DNA from 2 places in the Streptomyces sp. RLA123 genome. Region 1 is predicted to be linked to the other one. Evidence: riboswitches for the same ligand, from Rfam matches in the RefSeq annotation. Region 1 holds a riboswitch; the other holds the start of a gene.
What was found. Region 1 has a riboswitch for S-adenosylmethionine ahead of thrC (threonine synthase). Riboswitches for the same ligand answer to the same signal wherever they lie in the genome.
Positions count from the first base shown of each region.

Region 2: linked by a shared signal. The riboswitch ahead of RV983_RS26315 (aminotransferase class V-fold PLP-dependent enzyme) and the one ahead of thrC (threonine synthase) in region 1 are both predicted to bind S-adenosylmethionine.

Region 1 covers NZ_JBWDOR010000003.1:4,547,683-4,562,455, reverse strand. Annotated here, with positions in the region: gene RV983_RS20790 (maleylpyruvate isomerase family mycothiol-dependent enzyme) at 1-565, opposite strand, end outside; gene RV983_RS20785 (HD domain-containing protein) at 607-1,293, opposite strand; gene RV983_RS20780 (copper homeostasis protein CutC) at 1,345-2,052, shown strand; gene RV983_RS20775 (P-loop nucleotide/nucleoside kinase family protein) at 2,119-2,622, opposite strand; gene groL (chaperonin GroEL) at 2,718-4,340, opposite strand; gene RV983_RS20765 (cold-shock protein) at 4,727-4,933, opposite strand; gene RV983_RS20760 (ubiquitin-like small modifier protein 1) at 5,360-5,638, opposite strand; gene thrC (threonine synthase) at 5,689-6,981, opposite strand; SAM riboswitch class I at 7,000-7,127, opposite strand; gene RV983_RS20750 (glucosyl-3-phosphoglycerate synthase) at 7,296-8,267, shown strand; gene RV983_RS20745 (alpha,alpha-trehalose-phosphate synthase (UDP-forming)) at 8,567-10,027, shown strand; gene RV983_RS20740 (hypothetical protein) at 10,573-10,980, opposite strand; gene RV983_RS20735 (ATP-binding protein) at 10,977-11,369, opposite strand; gene RV983_RS20730 (helix-turn-helix domain-containing protein) at 11,485-12,303, shown strand; gene RV983_RS20725 (DUF397 domain-containing protein) at 12,300-12,491, shown strand; gene RV983_RS20720 (LmeA family phospholipid-binding protein) at 12,518-13,216, opposite strand; gene RV983_RS20715 (GNAT family N-acetyltransferase) at 13,510-14,409, opposite strand; partial or broken gene RV983_RS20710 (IS982 family transposase) at 14,666-14,773, opposite strand, start outside.
Region 2 covers NZ_JBWDOR010000003.1:5,762,115-5,776,887, reverse strand. Annotated here, with positions in the region: gene RV983_RS26355 (M48 family metalloprotease) at 1-532, opposite strand, end outside; gene RV983_RS26350 (hypothetical protein) at 529-1,698, opposite strand; gene RV983_RS26345 (C40 family peptidase) at 1,751-2,803, opposite strand; gene RV983_RS26340 (C40 family peptidase) at 2,951-3,976, opposite strand; gene RV983_RS26335 (NYN domain-containing protein) at 4,293-5,696, opposite strand; gene RV983_RS26330 (hypothetical protein) at 5,786-6,034, opposite strand; gene RV983_RS26325 (rhomboid family intramembrane serine protease) at 6,150-6,929, shown strand; gene RV983_RS26320 (Lrp/AsnC family transcriptional regulator) at 6,926-7,207, shown strand; gene RV983_RS26315 (aminotransferase class V-fold PLP-dependent enzyme) at 7,236-8,567, opposite strand; SAM riboswitch class IV at 8,723-8,839, opposite strand; gene trpD (anthranilate phosphoribosyltransferase) at 9,001-10,065, opposite strand; gene qcrB (cytochrome bc1 complex cytochrome b subunit) at 10,203-11,840, opposite strand; gene qcrA (cytochrome bc1 complex Rieske iron-sulfur subunit) at 11,837-12,889, opposite strand; gene qcrC (cytochrome bc1 complex diheme cytochrome c subunit) at 12,886-13,695, opposite strand; gene ctaE (aa3-type cytochrome oxidase subunit III) at 13,776-14,396, opposite strand; gene RV983_RS26285 (response regulator transcription factor) at 14,566-14,773, shown strand, end outside.

The DNA.
Region 1 (14,773 bases):
ACAGCGCGGACGCCAGGTCGCCGGCCTCGCCGCGCAGCGCGGGGCCGGAGCCGTAGGACCAGTCCAGGTCGGTGGCGCGCAGCGAGCGGCCGTCGATCGCCACCGCGAAGTGGGCGTGGCCGCCGCCGTACGTCAGATCGTCCAGGACGGCGACGACGGCGGGCTCCGGGGCGCCGCGTTCCGCGCCGAGCGGCACGGTGATGTCGAGGCCGTGGATCACCACGTGGTTGAGGGCGCCGCGGACCCCGCCGCCCGGCGGGGTCCAGTGGTGCATGACCGGCGAGCGCAGCCCGGCGACGAGGGAGTCCTCCGGCAGCGCCGCGTCGCGGCCGGCGACGGAGTTGGACAGCCGGGTGAAGTCGTAGTCGCAGGAACGCAGTTCGGCCATGAACTCCTCTTCGGTCCAGCGCGCCGCCATGGTCATGTGGGCGACGACCTCGCGCACCCTCCAGCCCTCGCAGAGCGAGGGGGTGTCCCACCGCTCCGTGCCCGCCCCGTCGAGCAGGTCGGCGAGGGAGAGATACGCGGCGGTGATCGCGGAGCGCAGTACGGCGTCGTCCGTCATGGCGGTTCCGCCCTTCCGGTGGGTGCGGGGAACGGCATGTCTCAAGGGGCAGACCGGTCTTGCGGCGCGGAGTCATCGGCGGAGAGCAGCAGTTCCAGTTCGGTGGTGAGGTTGCGGCGGGCCGTGTCCTCCCACCGCTCGTAGCCGATGGTGGTGCGGAACAGCCGCGGCAGCGCGAGGAGCTGGCGCAGCACGCCGGCGCGGCCGGCGCGGAAGGCGTCGTCGGGGACGAAGCCGTACTCGTCGCGGACCGCCGCGGCGTAGGCGGCGTACGCGACAGGGTCGCCGGCCAGGACCGCGAGGTCGGCGTCGCACAGCACTTGGCCGTTGCGGTCGCCGTCGCCGGGGTGGTGGGTGACGGTGAGCCGGACCAGGCGGGCGACCTCGGCGGTGATGGTGTCGAGGACGGCAGCCTCGGGCAGCGCGCGTTCGGCGAGGCGGGCGCTGCGCTCCTCGTTCTCCGAGCGGTCGGGGCGGTAGACGGCGTCATGGAACCAGGCGGCGAGCAGCACCGCGTCGATGTCCTCGGCGTACTCGGCCAGGGAGTCGACGTGGACCAGCACCGCGGCCAGGTGGTCGGTGGTGTGGTAGCGGCGCTGCGGCTCGGCCCAGCGGGCGAGCAGGTCCTCGCCGTAGGGCGTCGGGTCGACGGACTCGGTCTGGCAGCGGCGCAGCAGCGCGCTCCAGTGCGTCAGCAGCTCGGGATCGGTGGCGGCCATGTGGGCCATTGTGGAGCACGGGGGTCGCGGGCGAGCGGAGGCGTGTGGGATCCTGAATATATGTCTAGACCAATTTTCGAAGTGATCGCGCTCGACGCCGACGACGCCCGCGCGGCCCAGGCGGGGGGCGCGGACCGCCTCGAACTGGTCACCGACATGTCCGCCGACGGACTCACTCCGCGCCGGGAGGTCTTCGCGGCCGTGCGGGCCGCCGCGGACGTACCGGTGCGCGTGATGCTGCGCGGCCGGGCCGACTTCGGGGCGGGCGACGCCCAGGAGGTCGACGCGCTGTGCGCCGCGGCGGCGGCCCTGCGCATGGAGGGCGCCGACGAGTTCGTGCTCGGCTTCCTCGACGCCGGCGGCGGCCCCGACCTGCGGGCGGTGCGGCTGCTGGCCGACGCCGTGGGCCCGGACGCGCGCTGGACCTTCCACCGCGCGATCGACCACTGCGCGGACCGTACGGCGCTGCGCGCGGCGCTGCGCGGACTGCCCGGGCACGACACGTACCTCACGGCGGGATCGGCCCGTGGCGTCGACACCGGCCTGGACGTCCTGATCGCGGAGGCCGCCGAGGGCGTGCCCGGTGATCCGCAGCTGATGGTCGGCGGCGGCCTGCGCGCCGAGCACCTGCCCCGGCTGCTCGCCGTGGGCATCGACGCCTTCCACGTCGGCGGCGCGGTCCGCCCCGGCGGCTGGGCGGGCCCCGTCGACGCGGCCGCCGTGCGGACCTGGCGCGACCTGCTCGACGCCCCGGTCGCCGTCGGCTAGCGCTCCGGCCGCCGCAGGCACCGTGACCGAACCCGTCCACACACGCGGCCCGGGCACGCCGCGCCCTCAGGCCGGTCCCTGCGTGAGCACCTGCTCGCCCTCGCCCCTCGGTTCCTCGAAGTCGGTCAGATAGCGGAGGAGCAGCGTCTCGTCCACGGTGACGGAGTTGGCGCCCTCCTCGCCGTTCCGGAGCTTGAGACGCTGTTCCAGCGTGGCCCGGTCGGCCTTGAGGTGGACCAGCTCCCACCGGCAGCCGTACCGCTCGATCAGGGTCTTGTAGTCATCACGTGCGGCGCGGCTCCAGAAGCTGTAGTCCACCACCACGTCCCGCCCCGTCAGCATCAGTTCGACCAGCTCCTGCCGCTGCTCGCTGCGGACCTCTTCCTTGAGGCGGTCGAACGCCTCCGCCTCCAGTACCCGGCCGGCATCGCGCTGCCCGAGTCGCCGCCAGACCGCCTCGTCGATGGAGAGCCGCGCGTATCCGCGACGCACCAGTTCCATCGCGTAGGTGGTCTTGCCCGCTCCCGGGAGGCCGCACATGAGAACCACGGTGCCCATTCGCTGCGTCACGGAGCCAGGCTAGCCGGGCGGTCCCGGGAACGCCCGAGGGCGGCACCCCGCACGGGGTGCCGCCCTCGATCGTGTACCGCTGAACCCTCGCGGGATCAGAAGTCCATGTCACCGCCCGGCATGCCGCCGCCGGCCGGGGCCGAAGCCTTCTCCGGCTTGTCGGCGATGACGGCCTCGGTGGTGAGGAAGAGCGCGGCGATGGAGGCCGCGTTCTGCAGCGCGGAGCGCGTCACCTTGGCCGGGTCGATGATGCCCTCGGCGATCAGGTCGACGTACTCACCGGTCGCGGCGTTGAGGCCGTGACCCGGGGTGAGGTTGCGGACCTTCTCCACCACGACGCCGCCCTCGAGGCCGGCGTTGACCGCGATCTGCTTCAGCGGGGCCTCCAGGGCCAGCTTCACGATCGTCGCACCGGTGGCCTCGTCGCCTTCGAGCTCGAGCTTCTCGAAGACGTTGGACGCCTGGAGCAGAGCCACGCCACCACCGGCGACGATGCCCTCCTCGACGGCGGCCTTGGCGTTGCGCACCGCGTCCTCGATGCGGTGCTTGCGCTCCTTGAGCTCGACCTCGGTGGCCGCGCCGGCCTTGATGACGGCCACGCCGCCGGCCAGCTTGGCGAGACGCTCCTGGAGCTTCTCGCGGTCGTAGTCCGAGTCGCTGTTCTCGATCTCGGCACGGATCTGGTTGACCCGGCCCTGGATCTGGTCGGCGTCGCCGGAGCCGTCCACGATGGTGGTCTCGTCCTTGGTGACGACGACCTTGCGGGCGCGGCCCAGCAGCTCCAGACCGGCGTTCTCCAGCTTGAGGCCGACCTCCTCGGACACCACGGTGCCACCGGTGAGGATGGCGATGTCCTGGAGCATGGCCTTGCGGCGGTCGCCGAAGCCCGGGGCCTTGACGGCCACGGACTTGAAGGTGCCACGGATCTTGTTGACGACCAGGGTCGACAGGGCCTCGCCGTCCACGTCCTCGGCGATGATCAGCAGGGCCTTGCCGCTCTGCATGACCTTCTCGAGCAGCGGGAGCAGGTCCTTGACCGCGGAGATCTTGGAGTTGACGATCAGGAGGTACGGGTCGTCGAAGACGGTCTCCATACGCTCCAGGTCGGTGGCGAAGTACGCCGAGATGTAGCCCTTGTCGAAGCGCATACCCTCGGTGAGCTCCAGCTCCAGACCGAAGGTCTGGGACTCCTCGACGGTGATGACGCCTTCCTTGCCGACCTTGTCCATCGCCTCGGCGATGAGCTCGCCGATCTGGGGGTCAGCGGCGGAGATGGAGGCGGTGGAGGCGATCTGCTCCTTGGTCTCCACATCCTTCGCCTGCTCGAGCAGGGCGGCGGAAACGGCCTCGACGGCCGCCTCGATGCCACGCTTCAGGGCCATCGGGTTCGCACCCGCGGCCACGTTGCGCAGGCCCTCGCGGACCAGCGCCTGGGCGAGGACGGTCGCGGTCGTCGTGCCGTCACCGGCGACGTCGTCCGTCTTCTTCGCGACCTCCTTGACCAGCTCGGCGCCGATCTTCTCGTACGGGTCCTCGAGCTCGATCTCCTTGGCGATGGACACACCATCGTTGGTGATCGTGGGGGCGCCCCACTTCTTCTCGAGGACGACGTTACGGCCCTTGGGGCCGAGGGTGACCTTGACGGCGTCGGCGAGCTGGTTCATCCCGCGCTCGAGACCGCGCCGTGCCTCCTCGTTGAACGCGATGATCTTGGCCATGTGAAGTGGTCCTCCCGGACTTGGGGTCCCCTCGCGGCACACGGCTGCGGGGAAGGATTACTCCAGGACCGCGCCGGCGCCCGCGACGGACGGCCCCCCTCCCGCCGGTTCCTTTCCGACGGTCGAACGGGCCTCACCCACTCGGTCCTTTGTCACTCTCAACGTCAGAGTGCTAACGCCAATGATTAGCACTCGCCCTAGGAGAGTGCAAGCCGCTCGGCCGGTCGCCCGCCGCCTACCGGGGATCCACCCGCCCGCCACCGGGGGCGGACGGTGGCGGGCGACGGCGGGAGGACAGACGAAGGCCCGCCCCCGTTAAGAGGGCGGGCCTTGACATGTACGTTTGAGCGCGTTCGTACGAAGCGCTCCGTGGCCGATGCGCGGCGTCAGCCGGCAGCGAGGCGGACCATGTCCGCCTGCGGCCCCTTCTGGCCCTGCGAGATCTCGAACTCGACCCGCTGACCTTCCTCGAGGGTGCGGTAGCCGTCCATCTGTATCGCGCTGTAGTGCACGAAGACGTCCGCACCACCGTCGACCGCGATGAAGCCGTAGCCCTTCTCCGCGTTGAACCACTTGACGGTGCCCTGAGCCATTCCTTACTCCCCTATTGCCGGCCCTTCGCAGGCCCACACCTCGCGGACCCGGGTCAGACCTCACCCCCTACAGCCAAGGGGGCGTGCGCCGGAACGCGTCGACCGCGGCTGAATGTATCTGCACGGACGCTGTCTGCAACAGGTCAATCCGACGAGAAATCCGGGCACGGAAAAAGGGAAGAACGGCTCCAACGGCCAATAAACCGGGGCAAGTCGGGCGGGACATATGTCGCCAACACGACAATCATCGCGGGAATTTGGCGATAAATCGTCGACAAGGACGCCGCGGAAAGAGGGTTTACGCAGAGCGTTGCAGGGGGTTGCGAGCCTCCGAAGTAACTGTACAGCCCTTCAACTACCTCTCACGCACACAGGGGTGCCGGGAGCAACTCCCGGCACCCCTGTGCGTTCCGCGGCGCAGACGGCTCAACAGCCCCCGGCGACCGCCGGGATGATGGAGACGGACGCGCCCTCGGCCACGACGGTCTGAAGGCCCTCCGAGAAGCGCACGTCGTCGTCGTTGACATAGACGTTCACGAAGCGGCGCAGCTTGCCCGTGTCGTCCAGGACACGGGCCGAGATGCCGGGGTGGTCCTTCTCCAGCGACTCGATGACCTCGGCCAGCGTGCCGCCGTCGGCGGGGACCTCGGCCCGGCCGCCGGTGTAGGGGCGGAGGATGGTGGGGATGCGGACGTTCGCGCTCATGATGCGGGGTTCACCTTCGTATCGGGACGGTCGGCGATCGGCGGACGGCGTCAGCCGGCCAGGCCGGCGGCGCGGAACGCGTCGAGGCTCGGGCGGATGGTGGCCGTGGGGCGGGAGGTCGCGGCGACGGCGTCCAGGGTCTTGAGTCCGTCACCGGTGTTGAGGACGACCGTCTCGGCGGCCGGGTCCAACTGCCCGCTCTCGATCAGCTTCTTCAGAACGCCGACGGTCACGCCGCCCGCCGTCTCCGCGAAGATGCCCTCGGTGCGGGCGAGCAGCTTGATGGCGTCCACGATCTGCTCGTCGGTGACGTCCTCGACCGCGCCGCCGGTGCGCCGGGCGATGTCCAGCACATAGGGGCCGTCCGCCGGGTTGCCGATGGCGAGCGACTTGGCGATGGTGTTCGGCTTCTGCGGGCGCACGACGTCCTGCCCGGCCTTGTAGGCGGTGGAGACCGGGGAGCACCCCTCGGCCTGGGCGCCGTAGATGCGGTACGGCTTGTCCTCCACCAGACCGAGCTTGATCAGCTCCTGCAGTCCCTTGTCGATCTTCGTCAGCTGGGAGCCGGAGGCGATCGGGATGACGAGGTTGTCCGGCAGACGCCAGCCGAGCTGCTCGCAGATCTCGTACGCGAGCGTCTTGGAGCCCTCGCCGTAGTAGGGGCGGAGGTTGACGTTGACGAAGCCCCAGCCCTCGCCGATCGGGTCGCCGATCAGTTCGCTGCAGAAGCGGTTGACGTCGTCGTAGTTGCCCTCGATGCCGACCAGTTCGCCGCCGTAGACGGCGGCCATGACGACCTTGCCCTCCTCCAGGTCGTGCGGGATGAAGACGCAGGACCGGAAGCCGGCGCGGGCCGCCGCGGCGCCGACCGCGCCCGCGAGGTTGCCGGTGGAGGAGCAGGACAGCGTGGTGAGGCCGAAGGTGCGGGCGGCCTCCAGGGCGATGGCGACGACGCGGTCCTTGAAGGAGTGCGTGGGGTTGCCGGAGTCGTCCTTGATGTGCAGGCCGCCGGTGATGCCCAGCTCGCGGGCGAGGTTGTCGGCCTTGACGAGCTTGGTGAACCCGGGGTTCAGGTTGGGCTTGGAGGCCACGTCGGCGGGGACGGGCAGCAGCGGCGCGTAGCGCCAGATGTTGTTCGGCCCGGACTCGATCCGCTTGCGGAGCGTCTCGGCATCGCCGGCGGGGAGGTCATAGGCCACTTCGAGCGGCCCGAAACAGCTCTCGCACGCGAAGACCGGACTCAGCGGGAAACGTTCGCCGCACTCGCGGCAGGACAGTGCGGAAGCGGGTCCGAAGGGGGAATTCGTGGACGCGACGTCGGTGACAACAGTCTGCGCAGCCATGTCAGGCGAGGCCCTTTCTCCTCATCTTCCTCGCGGCGAATCTCGCCACGAGACGGAATTGGCACCTTCCCCACCTGGACCTCGCGGTCGGCGGGAGGGTTGCCGGGGCTTCAACGGGCCGTTCCCTCTGCCCCTCTGGATGAGCGGTATGGCACCGGGCCCAGGGCCCGAGCATTTGTCGTACGGGGCGCGATCATCGCGGACATACCATGGTCATGCCTCGTGTTCACGACTGTAACCGACGACCTCGACCCTGGTCACAGCCCGTCCGTCCTTCGAGACGAGCCGAAGAGGGGCAGAAACGGAGCAACGCAGTGCTGGACGAGGTAGCCGGCTGGCTGCGGCGGCGGTCCTGGACGGCCGAGCGCCGCCCGCTGTCGCAGCTCCTCGCCGCGAAGCGGGCCGCGGGCCCGCGCGGGACGGTGAGCGTGGTGCTGCCCGCGCTCGACGAGGAGGCCACGGTCGGGGCGATCGTCGCGGAGATCCGCCGCGAGCTGATGTCCGGGGCCGTGCCGCTGGTCGACGAGCTCCTCGTGCTGGACTCGGGCTCCACGGACCGGACCGCCGCGGTCGCCGCGGAGGCGGGCGCGACGGTGGTCCACCGCGACGCGATCCTGCCGCGGCTGCCGGCCGTGCCCGGCAAGGGCGAGGTGCTGTGGCGCTCGCTGCTCGCGACGCGCGGCGAGATCGTCTGCTTCGTCGACGCCGACCTGCGGGAGTTCGACGCGCGCTTCGTCTCAGGGATCGTCGGGCCGCTGCTCACGGACCCGGACCTCCAGCTGGTCAAGGCGATGTACGACCGGCCCCTGGAGTCCGGCGGCACGGTGGATCCGGGGGGCGGCGGACGGGTCACGGAACTGGTCGCCCGGCCGCTGCTCAATCTGCACTGGCCGCAGCTCGCGGGCTTCGTGCAGCCCCTCGGCGGCGAGTACGCGGCGCGCCGGTCGCTGCTGGAGCGGCTGCCGTTTCCCGTGGGGTACGGCGTCGAGCTGGGGATTCTCATCGACGCGCTCAGCGCGGCCGGGCTCGACGCGCTCGCGCAGGTCGACGTCGGCGTGCGGCACCATCGGCACCAGGACGGGCAGGCGCTCGGGCGCATGGCCGCGACGATCTACCGCACCGCGCAGACGCGTCTGGCGCGGGGGCACCTGGTGCGGCCCGTCCTCACGCAGTTCCACCGCACCGAGGACGGGGGCTTCGAGCCGAGCGTCCACGAGGTCACGACGGAGGAGCGGCCGCCCATGATCACGATCCCGGAGTACGTGCGGCGCCGCGACGTTGCGTGACGCGCCGCTGTGCGGGTGCGTTGTGCGGGTGCTTGTCCGGGTGCGGGTGCTTGTCCGGGTGCGGGTGCTTGTTCGGGTGCGGGTGCGTTGTGGCTGATCGCGCAGTTCCCCGCGCCCCTTCAGGGCACGCTGCCGGTGCGTTGGGGCTGAGCGCGCAGTCCCCGCGCCCCTTCAGAGCACGCTGCCGGTGCGTTGGGGCTGAGCGCGCAGTTCCCCGCGCCGCTGGCGGGGTGGGGCGGGACGCCCGGGTGGCGTAGCGCACACGTTTGCGGGTGGGGATGCGTGGCTAGGCTGGCCGCATGGTCGCATCGCATGGCGCGCGGGTTCTGGTGGCGTCCAATCGCGGGCCCGTCTCGTACAGCCTCCGGGAGAACGGGACGCTGGAGTCCCGCCGCGGAGGCGGCGGTCTCGTGTCGGGGCTGAGCGCGATCGGGCCGGACACGGACGCCGTATGGGTGTGCGCCGCGCTCGGCGACGGCGATCGCGCGGCGGTGCTGCGCACCCCGGACGGGAGCGGGCGGCTGGCCGCGGAGGACACCGGCGACCAGCGGGTGCGCATGCTGGACATCCCGGCGGACACGTTCGCCTCCGCGTACAACGGGATCGCGAACTCCGTGCTGTGGTTCGTCCACCACCTGCTCTTCCAGACGCCGCTGGAGCCGATCTTCGACGAGGACTTCCGCGAGCAGTGGGCCGCGTACGTGGCGTACAACAGCGCTTTCGCGGACGCGCTGGCGGAGGAGGCCGGGGAGGGCGCGGCCGTCCTGGTGCAGGACTACCACCTGACGCTGGTGCCGCAGATGCTCCGCTCGCGCCGCCCCGACCTGCGGATCGGCCACTTCTCGCACACGCCGTGGGCGCCGCCGGACTACTACCGGCTGCTGCCGGACGACGTGGCGGCCGAGGTGCTCAGCGGCATTCTGGGCGCGGACCGGGCGGCGTTCCTGACCCGGCGCTGGGCGGAGGCGTTCGCCGCATGCTGCGCGGACGTGCTCGGCGCGTCGGTGAACCGGGACGAGGACGCGCTGTCGGTGACGTACCGGGGCCGCACCACCCGGATCGGGGTGCACGGGCTGGGGGCGGACGCGGACTTCCTGCGGGAGCGGGCGCACCGCCCCGACGTGGAGGAGCGGCTGGCGGCGCTCCGGGAGGCCGTGGGCGGACCGGACCGCAAGGTCATCGTGCGCGTGGACCGCACCGAGCTGTCGAAGAACATCGTGCGCGGCCTGCTGGCGTACGCGCAGCTGCTGCGCGACCGTCCGGAGTGGCAGGGCCGCGTGGTGCACGTCGCGTTCGCCTACCCCTCGCGCACCGATCTGGCGATCTACCGCGAGTACACCGACGAGGTCTCCGACCTGGCCGAGGAGATCAACGAGGAGTTCGGCACCCCGGGCTGGGAGCCGGTGATCCTACACGTCAAGGACGACTTCGCGCGCTCGCTCGCGGCGTACCGGCTGGCCGACGTGGCCCTGGTCAACCCGATCCGCGACGGCATGAACCTGGTGGCCAAGGAGATCCCGGTCGTCACCGACGACGGCGTCGCCCTGGTGCTGTCCCGCGAGGCGGGTGCCTACGAGGAGCTGGGCGACGACGCCATCGTGGTCAACCCCTACGACATCCTGGCCACCGCCCGCGCGCTGCACCAGGCGCTGTCGGTCTCCCACGGGGAACGCGCCGAGGCCACCAAGCGGCTGGCGGCCGCGGCGACCGCGCTGCCGCCGCAGCGCTGGTTCCTGGACCAGCTGCGCGCCCTGGACTGATTCCCCCGCCCGCCCTCCCGTGTGCCCCAGGAAGTCAGGTGCCCCGGCGCACGTGGTGTGGGGCCGGGTTCGGGGCCTCCGGGGCTGCACGTCCTGGACTGGATATTTACGTGCGTTTCCAGCCCTCACCATTGTTCGCCCCGGGTACCGCACACAAATATGCCGAACGTCCAGAACATCCACCCCTACGACCCCGCCCCCTCCGTCGTTGCAAGCGCCTGATCCCCGGTGGGGGGTGTGAGCGGCACCGTGCAAAGGCCGCTTGTTGGCGCCGCGCCGATGCATGCCCAAGGCACGAGTGCCCTCACCCCCCACCGGGGATCAGGCGCGAAAGCACACCTGAGGGGGCGGGGGAGGTGGGGGCACCCCCGGCCGAAGGCTGGGGGAGGTGGACCCGAGGCACCGAAATGTGCTGTCCAGAATGGCCAGCCCGGAGGCCCCGAACCCGACACCCCAACAACGCGCGTCGGGGCGCGTGACCTCGCCGGGCTGGGGGCACCTCCGGCCGAAGGTTGGGGGAGGGAAGGCGGGCGGGGAAAAGGCGGTCATCGAGGTGGGTCGGCCCCCCGCGCACGGCTGATCCCCAGCCGGATGCGGGCGGTCAGGGCACCGGTGGCGAGGTAGTGCTCGACCTCCGCGAGCGGGGCGCGGCGGGCGAGTGGTTCGAGGCCGACGACGAGGGCGACGGGGCCGCCGTCCGCCACGAAGGCGGACCACCGTTCCCCGACGGCCACTTCGATCAGGCGTCCGCCCCCGTCACCGTGCACGACCGCCCGGCCGGGGGCGGGCGCGGTGACGCGCTCGCCCAGGTCGGGCAGCCGCCGCCCCGGTTCGGTCAGGCCCAGCAGCGCGGCGAGCCCGGCCGCGCCGGTCCCGCGCGGGTGGGCCAGCAGCAGGAAGGCCACCGGCCCGAAGGCGGTGTCGTCGAGCCAGGCCCAGGTGGCGGGCCTCACCGCAGCACCACCCAGACCTGCTTGCCGGTGGGGGTCGGGCGGGCGCCCCAGCGGTGGGCGGCCGTCGCGATCAGGTGCATGCCGCGCCCGCGTTCGGCCGACCAGTCGAGGGGCAGCGGAGCGGGGACGGGCAGCCGGTGCGAGCGGTCGCTGACCGTGGCCCGCACGCCCTCGTCGGCGAGGTCGTGCAGGGTCAGTTCGCACTCGGGGGAGCCCGCGTGGCGGTGGACGTTGGCGAGTATCTCGGTGACGCACAGCGCGGCGGCGGCCGCGAGGTCCTCGCGGCCCCAGGCGCGGAGCTGTTCGCGCACGGCGGTGCGCACGGCGGCGATACGGGCGGGCTCGGCGACGACGCGCATCGCCGTTCCGGGTGGGGATTCCTGCGTCATGGGGTCAACGGTTCCGTGCCGTGGCTAGCCTGACCAGGGACGACCTGACCCCGGGTCAACTGTGTCGGGGCGGCGGGGTGCGTGTGTACGCGCTGTGTATCGGGGAGGTGGCGCCGTGTCGGCGGTGAAGGGCGAGGGCTCGGCCAGCATGCGGATGTTCGGCTCGGTCGCGCGGTCGCTGCGGGAGGCACGGGGGCTGACGACGGACGAACTGGCCGCACGCGTCGGCTACTCGAAGTCCCTGGTGGTCAAGATCGAGCGGGGTGAGCGGATGCCTCCGCCGGCGTTCGTGGAGGGCGCGGAGGCGCTACTCGGTGACGCGGGCGGGGTGCTGCGGGCCGCGGCGCGGCATCTGGAGCGCGGCGAGTTCCCCTCGTGGTTCGAGGAGTACGCGGAGCTGGAGCGTACGGCGGCGTGCCTCTATAAATACGACGCACACGTGGTCAACGGCCTGCTCCAGACCGAGGACTACGCCCGTGTGGTGCTCGGCGCCTACTGCCCGACCCTGGAGGGGGACGAGGTGGAGCGACGGGTGCGGGCCCGGCTGGCCCGGCAGTCGCTGCTGACCCGGGCGCCGGCGCCGCAGCTCGCCTTTGTGATCGAGGAGTGGGTGCTGCGCCGCCCGGTGGGCGGACGGGAGGTCAACCGGCGTCAGCTGGAACGGCTGCTGGAGGTAGGCGTGCTGCGGAACGTCACCGTCCAGGTCATGCCGCTCGCGCACGAGGCACACGCCGGTTTCGACGGGCCCATGACCCTGCTGGAGACCCCCGATCTGCGGCTGCTCGCCTATCTCGAAGTACAGGGCCGCAGCGTGCTGATGAGCGAACGACATGAGGTCAGCAAGCTCAACCAGCGCTATGCGATGATCCGGTCGCAGGCCCTCAGCGTCGGGGAATCCGCGAAGGTGATCGAGCAGATTGCAGGGGAGCTATGACCTCCGAACTCGCATGGTTCAAGAGCAGCTACAGCGGCAGCGAGGGTGGCGACTGCATCGAGGTCGCCGCCGGTCCTGCCGCCGTCCACGTCCGGGACTCCAAGGACCCCGCGGGGCCCGTGCTCGCGTTCACGGCCGGGCAGTGGTCGGCGTTCGTCGCGTTCGCCGCCGCCGTACCGGTGGAGTGACCGCGCCCGCCCCGGGCCGGCGCGCTTCAGGCGTCGAAGCGTGACGAGCCGAGCGTCACTTGGTGCCCGACAAGGCTGATCTCGATGCCGTCAGCGGTGGCACGCGCCGCGGTGAAGCCGAGGCCCACCGGGAGGGCGACCCTCCACACGCAACCGGCGCGTGCCGCGCCGGGAACGGACAAGGTGAGCTCCGAGCCCTGCGCGAGGAGCGTTCCCCTGCTGTTCAGCGATGCTCCGCCGACCGTTCCCGAGACCCGGACGCGTGCCGCCTGGCCGTCCGATCCCGGGGCCTGCGAGATCTGGATCGGGCCGCCGCCCCTCGCCAGCCGTGTCACCACGCCGGACAGGTCCGCGTACGAGAGGGTCAGGGTGCCGGTGGCGCGATCGGCCTCGGCGCTGCGCGCCGTCAGTGAGGTCACTCTCACGCCGCGCAGGTCGATGCGGAGACGGGCGACGTACAGATAGCCGCCCCGCCTGTTGTCGACGGTGTCGAGGTAGAAGTGCTCGGCGTCCAGCGTGACATGGCGGAAGTCGCCGTCGATCGCCTGGGTCACGAACGGGAAGCCCTGGATCGCCACGCTCATGTGGCCGTCCGTGGTGTTCGCGTAGCCGTACTTCTCCTTCGCGAGCTGGAGCGCCTCCTTGTCCGCGAAGTGCGCGGCCAGCCGGTCGGCGGTCACGAACAGCACGGCCAGCACGACCACCGTGACGGCCAGGACCCTCACCCATCGACGCCTCACGCCGATCCCCCCATGCGTTGCGATGTCGCCGTCGACGAGGTGCGGACGAGGTGATCGGCACGGTCGCGGGCTCGGCAGCAGCCTAGTACTCCAGCTGTAGATCGTGATCTTGCTGGGGGGCTGGTCCGAGAGACGAGTGCGTCCACCGTTGATCACCGTGAGGTACGTGGTCTGACGACGATATGGTGGCCGCCGGCCACAGCGCAGATCCCGAATGTCGCTGACAAGGGGTCCCGACCTGCCCTCGGACCGGACCCCTCAGCGCGCGCTACTCCTCGCTAGGCCGCTTGGCCCGCCGGGTGAAAGTTGATGCGTTCACTGATGACGGGGAAGCCAGCCTTGGCAAAGTTCGCGGCCATGGGGAAGTTGCCCTGGTCCGTCGCTCCGCTGACGAACTCCGCGCCCTGCTCGACGAGGAGGTGGGTGCACTCCGCGAGGAGGTCGTAGGCGTATCCGCGACCGCGCTGTTCCGGGACGACTCCGATGAAGCCGATGGTCGGGCCGGAGGGGTTGTGGGCCGGGATGTGGATGCCGGCCAGGTGGCCCTCCGGCGTGTACGCCATCTGCCACCACTCCCGTGGGGAGGGGCACCAGTGGAAGAAGTCGAGTTCCTCCCGGGCGGCCTGGTCGAGGCCGCCCTCCTCGATGGCCCTGAGCGCGTGGGCGTCCAGGGTGGCGGAGTGGATGCGGCGCAACGCGTCGAAGAACACGGTGTCGTCGGGTTCGGCGCTGAAGCGCAGGCGTCCGGGCCGCTCGGGCAGACCTCGCTCCGGGGTCCAGCGGTACAGGAAGCGTTCCACCAGGAGTTCGTACCCTGCGGCTCGTGCGGCGGCGAAGCGCGCCTCGGCGGCGGCGCGCAGGTCGGTCTTTTCCCGCCAGCCGCCGGGCAGGTTGATCTCGAGTTCGACCTGCCAGGGAGCGGAGCGCAGGAGTTCGGCCCCGGCCTCCTCCTCGCCCTCGGCCACGTCGAACCAGTTGATGTTGACGGGTTCCGAGTCGTCGAGGCCGCCCCACCACGCGCCGCGTGCGACGACCTCGCCGTCGCGCAGGGCGACGCGCTTCCAGTCGGGGCGGAACTGGGTACGCCGATGGCCTTCACGGGCGCCCAGGGGGTCGGGGAGTGCGTCGAAGAGATGAGCGTCGCTCGCGGAGAGCGCACGGATGACCGGATCGGTCATGGATTCCTCCGGGATACAGGCTGCTGCTTGGAGCGCTCCCGGTCAGAACTCACGAACCACGCCGGGACAGCGGAAAGAGGGAGCGCTGGAAGGTGTGAACCGCACGGCACTCGCCTCCTTCCATCCATCTCAGGGCGTGGAGCCACACGCTAGGTGATCTATCGCGGGCCCGTCCACGGATTTCCTACGCCCTGACCCGCGATTGATGTGGTGAAGCGTTCCCCGTGGCGGTTGGGTTCAGGCGCCATGCCGTGCACTGGGCCCATCCGGCCAGGTCGGAACGTTTCACGGTCTCCCGTGAGTGGCCGCATTCCACGGGTGTGGAGTCCACGATCCATACGTCGTCGCTCCACACGGAGGTGCT
Region 2 (14,773 bases), 1.2 Mb from region 1:
GCACCGGGATGCCGTCGCGCGCGGCCAGCGCCAGCAGCGCGTCCCGCAACGGCCCCGCGTCCATGGGTTGGAAGCGGTTGAAGAGCGGTTCCAGGACGACGGGGGCAAGCCAGGACAGCGCAGCGGCCGCGCAGGCCGCGCCAAGCGCGGCCCAGGCCCAGCCGAGCCCGTAGAAGCCGTACAGGGCGGCGAGGACGAGCGGCACGGAGACCAGCAGGCCGCGCAGGACGTCGGCCGTCCAGCCGCCCCAGCCCTGGGTGACCAGGCCGTAGCGGTGGCGCACCACCCGCACCCGGGCGGAGAAGGGCAGCGTGACCGCCTGCCGGAGCAGGACCAGGAGCAGCCCGCCGGCCAGGACGCGCAGCCCCCACGCGCCGCCGAACACCCCGGTCAGTGCGGCCCCCGCTGGGGTGAGGCCGAGGACGAGCAGGAGGGCGAGACCGGCGAGGCGGCCCCCCAGCAGGGGCGGCAGCTGGGCCCGGCGCAGCGCCCTGCCGCGTTCGGTCTCGGCGGGGCTGAAGTCCTCGGTCATCCCAACTCCCGCTCGACGTAGGCGCGCCAGCGCTCGGTGAGATCGTCCGTGCCGATCCCCAGCACACGGCGCGTGTCCGCACCGGCACGGTACAGGGCGACGAGCCGGGCGTCGCCCCATTCCTCCGCGATGAACCGGCAGGCCAGCCACGCGCCCTCATAGGCCTGCGCGAGCCCGGCGGCCCGTGTCCCGAAGTCCGCGTCGGAGGGGAGGGCCCGGGGCGTCCGGCCCGCGGCGACGTCACGGGCGAGTTCGGGGGCGATGGCCGGGGCGGAGCGGCCGGTGCCGCGGTAGGCGACCCAGTCGGCGAAGCCCTCGGAGAGCCAGAGCGGGGTACCGGGGGCCGTGGCGGAGCGGGTCGCGACATGGGTGGCCTCGTGGGTGAGCACGACGCGGCGGCCGAAGGCGGACAACTCCCCGAAGGCCTCGGGGTTGACGATGACGCGGCCGCCGGGGGCGTGCGAGGCGGGGCCGCCGGCCTCGCCCGTGGTGACGGCGGCGATGCCCTGGTAGGCGTCGGGCGGGGCGCCGAGCAGTGCGCCCATGCTCCGCAGCGACGCGGGGACCTCGACGACGATCCTGCCGCTCCAGCCGCGTGTCCCCCAGGCCCGCAGCACGGCGGGGACCGCCCGGTCGGCGTCGGCGGCGTACGACCGCAGCGAGGCGGTGCCGACGGTGCCGAGGACGAGGCTGTGCGTGCCGCGCACCACCCGCACCGGGCCCTGCTCCCACAACTGGTCGCCGTCCGCGCCCTCGGCGGCGACACGCCACCGCCCGTCGCCCCCCTTTCCCAGCCGCACCGACTCCTGCGAGGCGACGGACGCGCTGTCGTACCCCTTGACGCGGTAGTCCAGTTCGACGCGGGCGGCCGGCCGGTCGCCGCCGTCCACCGAGATCACCCGGTACGACCAGGAGGCCAGCGGCACGTCCTTCAGATTGCGGAAGACCTGCCGTTCGGCGGCCCGGCGGGAGGGCACGGCCCCGGCGAGGTAGGCCCGCTCGTCCCGGTCCAGCAGTGCCGTCGCCCGCCGGTCCAGCAGCCGCTGCACGGCCGTCCGGTCCGGGCGGTCGCCGGACGCGCCGATGGGCCCGCAGCCGGCCAGCACCGCCGCGCAGCACAGCGCGGCGGCGGCGGGACGGACGAGAGGACGACGTATACGGGCCACGCCGCCGATCGTACGGTCCCGCGGTCGCGCGGCTCGCGCCCCGCGGATCGGCTCACGCGGGCCGGGTCACCGCCGCGACCGGCATCATGCCGATCGGGTCGTAGCGCACGCGCGCCCCGGGGTAGGGGGCGTGCACGACCTGGCCGCTCCCGACGTACATGCCGACATGGCCGGCGTCGCCCCGGTAGACGACCAGATCGCCGGGGCGTGCCTGGCTGAGCGGCACCTGCCGCCCGGCGTGCATCTGTGCCTGGGAGGTGCGCGGCAGTCCGACACCGGCCTGCCGGTACGCCCAGACCATGAGCCCGGAGCAGTCGAAGGCGCCGGGGCCGGTGCTGCCCCAGGCGTAGGGGGCGCCGACGACGGAGCGCACGGCCGACACGGCGGCGGCGGCGCGTGCGGAGGACGCCGCGAGGTCCGGGATGTCGATCAGCCGTCCTGACCGGGAGGCACGCTGCTCGAGGCGCGAGGCGAGCCGTGCCCGCTCCTCGTCGGTGAGGGAGTTGACCAGGCGCGCGGCGGCCATCAGTTTGCGCTGCACCGTCTGCTTGCGGGCGTTGAGCATGGTCCGGGCCCGCTCCAGCTCCACCAGCCGGCCGGCCGCCTGGGTCCGCTCCTGGTCCAGCACCCGCTGGGCGTCGCGCAGTTCGCCGAGCCGGGCGTCGCCGCGGCTGCTGATCCGGTCGACGGTGGCGGCCCGGTCGAGGTAGGTGCGGGGATCCGGGGAGAGCAGCAGGGCGAGCGTGGGGTCCACTCCCCCGCTGCGGTACTGGGCGCCGGCGAGCATGCCGAGGTCGTCGCGGAGCCCGTTGACCCGCTCCTGGCCGCGCGCGGCGCGGTCCTGGAGGACCTCCACCTGGCCGCGCAGCTGCTCCGAGCGCTCCTTGGCCGCGTTGAACTGCTCGGTCGCCCGCTCGGCCTGCTCGTAGAGGTGGTCGATGCGGGTGGCCACGTCGGTCGCGGTCTCCGCGGGCCGGGCCTGCGCGCTCGCCGCGGAGGCGGCACCCGCCACCGCGGCGGCGGTGGCGGCAGCGGCGGTCAGGACCGTGACCCGTGCGGTACGGGGGCCCTGGCCCGGCTGCGGAATGCGTCGATGTGAAGGCACGTCGACCGACAGTAGTCAGCCGTGCACGCGGAGTTCAAAGACCCCGGGACGCACGAAGGCCGGGCGGTGCGCCACTTGTGCAGGTCACCGCCCGGCCGTCACCGTACGAGATCACCCGATAGGTTCAACCGGGCCGCTCGGATGCGATCAGATGCGGACGCCGAACTGGAACGGCATGTTGTTGATCGACTCGTAGCGGACGACCGTGCCGGTGCGCGGCGCGTGCAGGACCATGCCGTTGCCCGCGTAGAGCGCGACGTGGTGCTGGTCGCCGTAGAAGATGACCAGGTCGCCGGGCATCAGCTGGCTCATCGACAAGCGGGTGCCGGCGTTGGCCTGGGCCTGGGAGGTCCGGGGTATGGAGACACCGGCCTGGGCGTAGGCCCAGGAGGTGAGGCCGGAGCAGTCGAAGGAGCTCGGGCCGGTGGCGCCGTAGACGTACGGCGCACCCCGCTTGCTCGTGGCGGCCGCGAGGGCGGCGGCGGCGCGGCCGGAGGCCGCGGTGTCGTTGCCCAGGTCGACGCGCTCGTTGCTGCGGCTGGAGCGCGCGTCCTCGGCGGCGAGCGCGGCGCGCTCAGCGGCGTTCAGCGAGTTGAGCAGCCGCTGCGTCTCCGCCAGCTTGCCCTGGACTTCCTTCTTCTTCTTGCGCAGCTCGGTGCGGGTCTGGTCGAGCTCGGAGAGCTTGCCCGCCGCCTCGGCCTTCTGCTGGTTGAGCGTGCGCTTCTTCTCCGCGATCTGACGGAGCGACTCGGCCTGCTTGGTGCTCACCTGGTCGAGGGTGGACGCCTTGTCGAGGTAGCTGTCCGGGTCCGCGGAGAGGAAGAGCTGCAGCGTCGGGTCGATGCCGCCGCTGCGGTACTGGGCGCTGGCGAGGGTGCCGAGGTCGTCCTGCAGGTCGTTCAGGTCGCCCTGCTGGCGGGCGACCTCGTCCTGGATGACCTCGACCTGCTTCTGCAGCTTGTCCTGCTTCTCCGTCGCGCCGTTGAGCTTCTCGGTCGCCTGCTCGGTCTGCTCGTACAGAGCGTCGACCTTGGCCTTGACGCTCTTGACGGACTGCTTGGCAGGAGCGGCCTGGGCGGCCTGGGCGGAGAGCGCCACGGCTGCGGCGGCGGTCGCGGTGAGCACAGTGACACGTGCGCGACTGGTCTGCTTGGGACGACGGTGGGACGCCACTCGGGCGAGCTCCTTCTTCCTCCAGCCGCCTGCCGCGTGCATCGGGAACCACGGTTCCCCGGCCCCGAGCGTCGGCGTCCCCCGTCGTACGCACGCCACTTCGGATCGGCGGGACCTCCGCCGCCACCCCGATTGGGTGATCGACTGCGCAGAGGTTCGAGGCCTGACCCTAGTGACCATCTCGTGATCGGATCAAATCTCTGAAGGAAAAAAGTCTTTCACTCGCGTTTTCTTTACACACATCACACGCGTAGTGATGGCGAGTTGACACAGAGCTCCGAAAAACGACCCCACCCGCCCCACGGTGTGCTCCAGGTCACACCCGGGCAAGTCGCTTGAGCAACAAGATGGATGCGACCGGGCGGGCGCCGGCGCGGGCCACCCCGTCCGCGACCTCACGGTCGGACGAAACCACCACAATCGGACGACCGGGAGGTTCCGCCCGAACCAGACGCCGGATCAACTCATCGGCCGTCTCACCGGCCTTGCTGAACAGCACCCGCACCCCGCGCGGCGGGGCGAGCAGCACCGGCACGTCCAGGTCCGCGCCGTCGAAGACACAGGTGACCTCGGCGCCGCTCTGCGCGGCCAGCACCGCCAGGCCGCCCAGCAGCCGCAGCCGCTGCTTCTCCAACGGCAGGGCGGGATAACCGGTCTTCGTGACGTTGTAGCCGTCGATGACCAGATGGGCCTGCGGCAGCGCGAGCAACTGGTCCAGCAGCGCGGGGTCGTCCTCCGACAGTGCGCGGCGCGCGATGTCCTTCGGGCTGATCGCCCCCGGCGCCACCGCGTCCACGGTGTCGGCCGGGCGTACGCCCAGGGTGTCGCGCGGCGGCAGCGCCAACTCCCGGCGCAGTCCGGACGCGGCGTCCAGCACGGTGTCGAGCAGCAGTCGCAGCCGCATGTCCTCCACAGTGCGGCCCTCGCGCGCCGCCCGGCGGCCGGCCTCGACCGCCGACTCCGCCTCGGCCAGCCGGGCCCGCAGCCGGCGCGCCTCGCCGTCCGCGGCCGCCTTGTCCGCCGCGGCGGACGACCGCGCCTCGTCCAGTTCGGCCTCGACCTTGCGCAGCGCCGCCTCGGCGCGCTTCACATCGCTGCCGGCGCTGCGCAGTTTGCGCTGGAGCGCCTCCGCCTCCTTGCGGGCCGCGTCGAGGTCGGAACGGGACCGGACGGCCTCGGTGCGGGCATGCGCCCGCACCTCGTCGAGTTCCGCCTTCAGCTGCCGCAGTTCGCGCAGCACCTCCTCGCCGGCCCGTTCGGCGCTGGCGCGCTGCGCCTCCTCACCGGCGGCGGCGACCAGCTTCGCCCAGCCCGCGGGCCGCAGCAGATAGGCGGCCGCGGCCACGTCCAGCGGATCCACGGCCGGCGGCGGGGTGCCGGCGTCCAGCGCCTTGCACAGATCGGGCTCCGCCTCGCGCAGCCGTCCGGCGACCCGCTGCCGGAAGGCGGGATCGCCCTCCAGGGCGGTGGCCATGGCGGTGGCCGCGAACTTGGCGCGGCGAGTCGGGGTGAACCGGGCATACGGGCGCAGCACCGCGGGCAGCTCGCCCAGGGTCAGCCCGCCGAAGGCGTCGGCCGCCAGCGAGACCACGCGATGGCGCACGCCCTCGGGCAACGGGCGGTCGAGGGCCTCGGGCGCGGCCGAGCCGTCCGGGGCAGCCGGAGCCGCGGGCCCGGCCGCCTCGTCGCCGTGGCCCGGATTACCGTCGGTCCGGTCCACCAGTCACTCCTGTCCAGTTCTTCGGCGCCTCCCCGGCCTCCCCCGACTCCTCAGGTCGCGCCGCGCCCCTCCATTGTCCCCGGCGGCGGTCAGGCCTGCGCAGCCGCCGCGTCGGGACGGTCCACCAGCTCGACCCGGTCCACGGCGTTGCACCAGCGGCAGCGCACCGACTCGACGGTCTCGCTCAGCACCTCGCGCTCCTCCACCCTGGGCTCCCCGGCCAGGTCCAGGTGCACGTACTCGACGACCCTGCTGGAGCGCGTGACGTCGAACCGGGTCAGGTTTCCGCAGAGGGTGCAGCGCCACCGGGTCGTGGAGGTCGGCAGGGGAACCGTCATCGGGTCTGCTCCTAGGTCGCGCGTTTGCGTTCCGGTCACCCTACGGCCTCGGCGGGATCCGGCGCTGCGGCGAGGCGTCCTGTGACGGTTGCGCCCGGTCCGTCATGATCGATCCATGGTCATCCCGGTGTACGACGAGAACCCTGTCCGCCGCAGACCGGTGGTGACGTACGCCCTGATCGGGCTCTGCGTGGCGGTCTTCCTCATCGGCCCGGCCTCGGGGCTCAACCCCGTGTACGGCACCGGCCATGAACTCGCGTGCGCCCAGGCCTCGTACTTCGCCCGGTGGGGTGTCATCCCCGCGGAGCTCTGGCACGGGCACGTGGCCGCCGCGTCGGTCGTGATGCCGACCGGATGCCCCCCGCCGGCTGACATCGGGCGGTCGCCCTTCGTGTCGGTGCTCACGGCGCTGTTCGTGCACGGGAGTTGGGTTCACCTGCTGGGCAACATGCTGTTCTTCTATGTCTTCGGCGACAACGTCGAGAACCGCATGGGCCGGCTGCGCTACCTCGTCTTCTACGTGGTGTGCGGCTACCTGGCCACCTACGGCTACGCCCTGGCGCACACCACGTCCACCCAGGCACTGGTCGGCGCGTCCGGCGCCATCTCCGGTGTCCTCGGCGCGTATCTGTACCTCTATCCCCGGGCGCGCGTGACGAGCCTCTTCCCCTTCCTCTTCTTTCTGCCGCTGCGCTTCCCGGCGTGGATGGTGCTCGTCTTCTGGTTCGTGCTCCAGTCCCTCGCCGGACAGGCCCAGCAGTCCGGTCCGGGCGTGGCGTACCTGGCGCACATCACCGGCTTCCTCTTCGGCTTCCTGTGCGCATGGGGCTGCTACCGGGCAAGGCCTAAGCTTGAGCCCGCACCCAGGGCGACCCAAGGAGACCTACAGCCGTGATCACCGCGATCGTGCTCATCAAGACCAGCGTCGACCGGATCCCCGAGATCGCGCAGTCCATCGCGGCGCTCGACAGCGTCAGCGAGGTCTACTCCGTCACCGGCACCTACGACCTGGTCGCCATGGTCCGGGTCGCCCAGCACGACCAGCTCGCGGACGTCATCCCCGGCCGCATCAGCAAGATCCCCGGCGTCGAGGCCACCGACACGCACGTGGCCTTCCGCACGTACTCCCAGCACGACCTCGAGGCCGCGTTCGCCCTCGGCCTCGACTCCTAGGCCCCGCCGGCGCTCCTCCGGCGCGTCGCTACGCGGGGACGCAGCGGCCGTTCTCCGTGCGGTAGCGCCACTGGGCGCCGTCGGTGACGAGGGTGGCGACGGCGGCGAGGAAGCGGTCGACGTGCTCGTCGGGGGTGCCCGCGCCGAAGGAGACGCGGACCGCGTTGAGGGTGGATTCGCCCCCGCAGTCGCCCGGTTCGGTGTGGTCGCCCAGCAGCGTGCGGACGAGGGGATGGGCGCAGAACAGCCCGTCGCGGACGCCGATGCCGTACTCGGCGGACAGGGCGGCGGCGAAGTGGGAGCTGTTCCAGCCGTCGACCACGAAGGACAGGACGCCCACTCGGGGGGCGTCCTCGCCGAAGAGGGACAGCACCCGCACCTGCGGGATTCCCGCCAGCCCCTCGCGCACGCGGGCGACCAGCGCCTGCTCGCGCTCGACGAGGCCGTCGAAGCCCGCCTCGCGCAGGGCCCGACAGGCGGAGGCGATGGCGTACACGCCGATGACGTTGGGCGAGCCGGCCTCGTGGCGGGCCTCCGTGGTGTGCCAGTCCACCTCGACGCCGCCGTCGGCGCGGCGGGCCACGCGCCGTGAGGCGCCGCCGCCCGCGAGGTAGGGCTCGGCCTCGCGGAGCCAGTCGGCGCGGCCGGCCAGGACGCCGGAGCCGAACGGCGCGTAGAGCTTGTGCCCGGAGAAGGCGACCCAGTCCACGTCGAGCGCGGCCACGTCGACGGGGTGGTGCGGCGCGAGCTGGGCCGCGTCGACCACGATGCGCGCGCCGTGCGCGTGGGCCGCCGCCGCCAGCTCGCGCACCGGCCAGAGCTCACCGGTCACATTGGACGCACCCGTCACACAGACCAGCGCCGGACCGTACGGCTCGCGCGCGGCCAGCGCGCGCTCCAGCACGGCCACGGCCTCCGCGGGGGTCCGCGGCGCGCTCAGATAGGTGACATCGCCGTCCCGCCAGGGTAGCAGCGAGGCGTGGTGCTCGGTCTCGAAGACGAAGACCCGGGTCCCGTCCGGCACGACGGACGCCAGCAGATTGAGCGAGTCCGTGGTCGACCGGGTGAAGACCACCTGGTCGTCCACCCGGCAGCCCAGGAAGGCGGCCACCTCCGCGCGGCTCTGCTCGAACAGGTCGGTCGACAGCTGCGACAGGTACCCCGCGCCCCGGTGGACGCTGCCGTAGTAGGGCGCGTAGGCGGCCACGTCGTCCCAGACCCGCTGCAGCGCGGGCGCGCTCGCGGCGTAGTCGAGGGCGGCGTAGCCGACCTCGCCGCCCGTGACGAGCGGGACGAGGACATCGCGGCCGAGGACGGGGAGCGGGGTGGTGCGGACGGTCTCGGCAGGGCGCACGGACATGGCGAATTCTCCTGTGGGCAGGGGGAAGCGACAGGGCGTCAGGGTTCGACGGGAAAGCCCTCGGAATGCCGGACGGCACGCAGGGCGCGCCCGGGGAGGGGGGAATAGGGCCTTCGGGCCCTAGCGCATTCGCTTGCTCACGGAAGAACTCCTCATGACCGCGCTTGCCGCAGACCTCGCTGCCTGCGGCCTGGTCATCACCCGGGGCACCCCGCCACGGAAGGAGGGTTGCCGGACAGCGGGCCGGGGCCGTGTCGCTGTCACTCGTGACCTGCGCAGCATCCTGCCACAGCCGGCCGGCGCCGCAAGCCGCGGTCCGCATCCCGGACATCGCGGACCGCTGCCCCCGGCGCACCTCGCACGGTGGCCGCGACGGGGACGCGAAAGGGCCGGGGCGAGCGGCCCCGGCCCTTCCGCGCGAACGTCCCCGCGGTTACGCGTTCGTGGCCGCCGCCCACCGCTCCAGCGTCTTCGCCGCCGTACCCGAGTCGATGGACTCTGCCGCCCGTGCCATTCCCGCGGCGATCCGCTCCTCCAAGGCGCCCGCCCCGGACTCCAGCGCCACCAGCGCGGCGGCGGAGTTCAGCAGGACGGCGTCGCGCACCGGCCCGGTCTCACCGGCCAGCAGCCGGCGCGCCACATCGGCGTTGTAGGCCGCGTCGGCGCCCCGCAGCGCCTCGATCGGGGCCAGCTCGATACCGACGTCGCGCGGGTCGAAGGGAACCTGTTCCACGGCCCCGTCACGCACGATCCACACCTGGGAGGTGGACGTGACCGTCAGCTCGTCCAGTCCGTCGTCGCCGCGGAACACCAGCGCGGAGGAGCCGCGCCGCGCCAGCACTCCCGCGATCAGACCGGCCATCCGGGTGTCGAAGCAGCCGACCGCCGACGCCCCGACGCGGGCCGGATTGGTCAGCGGGCCGAGGATGTTGAAGGAGGTCGGGACCCCCAGGTCGCGCCGCGCCGAGGCGACGTAGCGCATCGCGGGATGGAACCTGGCCGCGAAGCAGAAGGTGATGCCGGTCTCCTCGGCCACCCGGGCGACACGGTCGGGCGACAGGTCCAGGTTGATGCCCAGCTTCTCCAGCACGTCGGAGGCGCCGCTGGCGCTGCTGGCCGCCCGGTTGCCGTGCTTGACGACCTTGGTCCCGGTCCCGGCGATGACGATGGCGGACATCGTCGAGATGTTGACGGTCCTGGCCCGGTCGCCGCCGGTGCCCACGATGTCGACGGCCGGCCCGGGGATGTCGAGCGGCTGCGCGTGCGCGTACATCGCCTCGACGAGACCGGTGACCTCGTCGACGGTCTCGCCCTTGGCCCGCAGGGCCACCATGAATCCGGCGATCTGGGCGTCGGACGCCCCGCCGCTCATGATGCGGTCCATCGCCCAGGCCGTCTCCGCGGTGCTCAGGTCCTGTCCCGCCAGCAGGGCTCCCAGGATCTCCGGCCAGGAGCGACCCGCCGCGGTGTCGCCTCCAGCGGGGTTCACAACGCTCACGGTCCACACTCCGGGTGGTCTGACGTGCAATGGATGGGTTCGGCCCCAGCCTATCGGCGGCGGGGAACGGGAAAGGGCCCCGTCCATCGGATGAACTCCGACGAACAGGGCCCCGCCCGGTGGCACAGCGTTCGGGATCAGTGGTGGCCGTGGCCGCTCGTGATCTCCTCGTACTCCTCGGCCGACGGCTTGGGGATCTGCGTCCCCTCGCCGTAGTAGCCGCGCGACAGCATCGCGCGCACTCGCGTGGTGAGGCCGACCTTCTTCTCCACGCCGTTCTCGTCCGTCTCCGGGCCGCCGGCCAGCGGCACCGGCTGCTCGTGCGAGGTGAGCGTGAACAGCTTGGACTGGTCCAGCGGCTCGTGGATCTCGATGAACTCGCCGTGCGGCAGCCGCTTGATGATGCCGGTCTCACGACCGTGCAGCACGTTGTCGCGGTCGCGCCTCTGGAGGCCCAGGCAGATCCGCTTCGTGACGAAGAAGACCAGCACCGGCAGCACGAAGAAGGAGATCCGGACCACCCAGGTGATCGCGTTGATCGACAGATGGAAGCGGGTGGCGAAGAGGTCGTTGCCACCACCGACCAGCAGGATCAGGTACAGGCTGATCCAGGCCGCGCCGATGCCGGTGCGGACCGGGCGGTTGCGCGGGCGGTCGAGCAGGTGGTGCTCGCGCTTGTCACCGGTGACCCACGACTCCAGGAACGGGTAGACGCCGATGAAGCCCAGGACCATCGGGAAGATCACCAGCGGGATGAACACACCCAGGACGAGGGTGTGTCCCCACAGGCTGATCTCCCAGCCCGGCATGATGCGGATCAGGCCCTCGGAGAAGCCCATGTACCAGTCGGGCTGGGCGTCGGTCGACACCTGGTCCGGACGGTACGGGCCGTACGCCCAGACCGGGTTGACGGACACCAGCGCGGACATGGCCGCGATGACACCGAAGACCAGGAAGAAGAAGCCGCCCGCCTTCGCGGTGTAGACCGGCAGCAGCGGCATGCCGACCACGTTCTTCTCGGACTTGCCGGGACCCGGGAACTGCGTGTGCTTGTGGTAGAAGACCAGGATCAGGTGGGCCACCAGCAGGCCCGCCATGATGCCCGGGATCAGCAGCACGTGGATCGTGTAGAACCGCGGCACGATGTCGTGCCCGGGGAACTCCCCGCCGAAGAGGAAGAACGACAAGTACGTGCCGACGATCGGCACGGACAGGACCGCGCCCTCCATGAAGCGGATACCGGTGCCCGACAGCAGGTCGTCCGGCAGCGAGTAGCCCATGAAGCCGTCGAACATGCCGAGGAACAGCAGCAGGAAGCCGAACAGCCAGTTGACCTCGCGCGGCTTGCGGAAGGCGCCGGTGAAGAAGACGCGCATCATGTGCACGAGCATCGCGGCCACGAAGACGATGGCCGCCCAGTGGTGGATCTGCCGGACCAGCAGACCGCCGCGCACGTCGAAGCTGATGTGCAGCGTCGACGCGTACGCCTCGGACATCCTGATGCCCTGCAGCGGGGTGTACGAGCCGTCGTAGACGACCTCGTTCATCGCCGGGTGGAAGAACAGCGTCAGGTAGACACCGGTCAGGATGACGATGATGAAGCTGTAGAGGGAGATCTCGCCCAGCATGAAGGACCAGTGGTCCGGGAAGATCTTCCGCATGTTGGCCTTGGCCAGGCTGTAGATACCCAGCCGGCCGTCGGCCCAGTCGGCGACCCGCTCGCCGGCGGGCGCCTTGCCGCGCGGCTTGGCGCTCGCGCTCTCGTTGGTAGTCATCCTCGCTCCCAGAAGGCAGGGCCCACGGGCTCTTCGAAGTCGCCGAGCGCCTCGAGGTAGCCCTCGTCGTTCACGCTGATCCGCAGCTGCGGCAGGGCGTGGCCTGCCGGACCGAAGATCACCCGGGCACCGTCGGACAGGTCGAACGTCGACTGGTGGCAGGGGCAGAGCACGTGGTGCGTCTGCTGCTCGTACAGGCTGATCGGGCAGCCGACGTGGGTGCAGATCTTGGAGTAGGCGAGGATGCCCTGGTGCGCCCAGTCACGCGCTCGCTTGTCCTTGATGTCCTCCGGCTCGATCCGGACGATCATCAGCGCCGACTTGGCGATCTGCTCCTGGAAGTCCTCCTGGTCCTCCTCCAGCCCCTGGGGCACGGCGAAGGTCAGGGAACCGACGGCGACGTCCTCGGGACGCAGCGGCTGGTTGGTGTTCTGGTTCACCAGCAGCTTGCCCTTGGCCCACAGGGTGTGGCGGAGCTTCTCCTCCGGCAGCGGGCCGAGGTCGCGCAGCAGCATGACGCCGGACAGCGGGACCAGGGTGAGCGCACCGAACAGCGTGTTGCGGATCAGCTTGCGGCGGCCGAGCTGGCTCTCTCGCGCGCCGTCGCCGAAGTCCCGCATCACCTGGGCCCGGGTCTCGGTGTCGGCCTCGATCGGGTGCCGGTCGGCCGGGCGCTCGGTGTCGTCCATCAGGGTGCGGGCCCAGTGGACCGCGCCGGCGCCGATGGCGAAGAGGGAGACACCCAGCGTCATGCCCAGCGCGAAGTTGAGCGCACTGACGTGACCCAGCGGCCAGACGTAGACGATCTTGTCGATCGGGAGGACGACGAAGCTCGCGATGAAGCCGAGCGTGGCGATCATCGAGACCGTGAACAGCAGCGCCACGGTGCGCTCGGAAGACTTCGCAGCCTTCTCGTCGATGTCCTGGCGGCGCGGGAGGTGCGCGGGCAGGCCCGGGTCCGCGAACGGGTGCTCATCCGCGCGGCTGACTTCGCCGGCGCCGTGAGCCGAACGCTCAGGCAGGTTCTCTTCTGACATGTCCTGACTCATGACTTCTTGGCCTTGGTGGTGTGGGCGCCGATCCAGCACGCACAGACGATCAGAGCGCCGAGACCGAAGATCCAGCCGAACAGGCCCTCGGTGACCGGGCCGAGGCTGCCCAGCGACATACCGCCGGGGCTCGGCGCCTTGTCGCCGTTGACGGCGTTCAGGTAGGCGATGATGTCGCGCTTGTTCTGCTCGGGCATCGTGCTGTTGGGGAACGACGGCATGTTCTGCGGGCCGGTGAGCATGGCCTCGTACATGTGCTTGTTGCTCACGCCCGAGAGCGACGGGGCGTACTTGCCGTTCGTCAGGGCGCCACCCTTGCCCTGGTAGTTGTGGCACTGCGCGCAGTTGGTGCGGAACAGCTCCCCGCCTCGCGCGGTGTCCGCGCCGCTCGGGTTGGTCTGCTCCTTGGTGGGCGTGGACGGGCCGGGGCCCAGCGACGCGATGTAGGCGCCGAGCTGGTCGATCTGCTTCTGCGAGTAGATGACCTTCTTGCTCGGAATCTGAGCGCCGGGCTGCTGGGCCGGCATGCGGCCGGTGCCGACCTGGAAGTCCACGGCCGCGGAGCCGACGCCGACCAGGCTCGGGCCGTCACTGCTTCCCTGGCCCGACGTACCGTGGCAGCTGGAGCAACCGACGGCATACAGCTTCTTGCCCTCTTCGATGGCGAGGGACTGGGAGCTGTCGTCGGCCTGCGCCTTGGGCGCGGGCGCGACCGCCGCGTACAGCCCCCCGATGGCCGTGAGCGCGAGAAGTAGGACGACAAGCGCCGCCATCGGGTGGCGCCGTCGTGCGGAGAGCTTTTTCACGGATTACCCCGGTGTCAGGATCTCTTGCGTCGATGGGTCTGGGATACGGACCGATGGCCGCGGCTGCCGCGGCTGTCCGCTTACTTGATCAGGTAGATCGTGGCGAAGAGGCCGATCCAGACGACATCGACGAAGTGCCAGTAGTAGGAGACGACGATCGCGGCGGTGGCCTGTTCGTGGGTGAACCGCCTGGCCGCGTAGGTCCGTCCCAGGACCAGCAGGAAGGCGATGAGACCGCCCGTCACGTGCAGACCGTGGAAGCCGGTGGTCAGGTAGAACACCGAACCGTACGGGTCCGAGGAGAGCGAAAGGCCGTCCTCCTTGACCAGGTTCGTGTACTCGAAGATCTGACCGCCGACGAAGATCGCGCCCATGATGAAGGTCACGGTGAACCAGGCGCGGAGCTTCTTCACATCGCCGCGCTCGGCCGCGAAGACACCCATCTGGCAGGTGAAGGAGGAGAGCACGAGGATCGTCGTGTTCGTCGCCGAGAACGGGATGTCGAGAAAGGCGGCGTGGGCCTTCCAGTACTCGGCACCCGTCACCGAACGGAGAGTGAAGTACATCGAGAAGAGGGCCGCGAAGAACATCAGCTCGGAACTCAGCCAGATGATGGTTCCGACGCTGGTGAGGTTCGGCCGGTTGACCGACGGGTGCGCGTGCCCGGTTTCTACTGCTGTTGCTGTCGCCACGACCGACATTATGTCGGTCCCTTATCTCGCGCTCACTCCGGGGGGTGCCATTCGGTGTGTCAAGGCCGTTGGGACAGCGGTGGAGATCGCCCGAAGGAGCTAACACTCCTCGAAGGACCCTGCTCAGGAGTAAGGTTCGGCCACAGGCAGGCGACTCCACGAAGGCGAGGAGGCACGGATGCAGACGACCGCGGCGGTGCTGGTCTACAGCGACGACAGGAACACCCGGGAGCAGGTCCGTCTGGCCGTCGGACGCCGCCCCGCAGCCGACTTGCCGCCGGTGGAGTACCTGGAGTGCGCGACCCTTCCCGCCGTGCTGAGCGCGCTGGAGAACGGCGGCATCGACGTGTGCGTGCTGGACGGCGAGGCCGTGCCGGCGGGCGGCA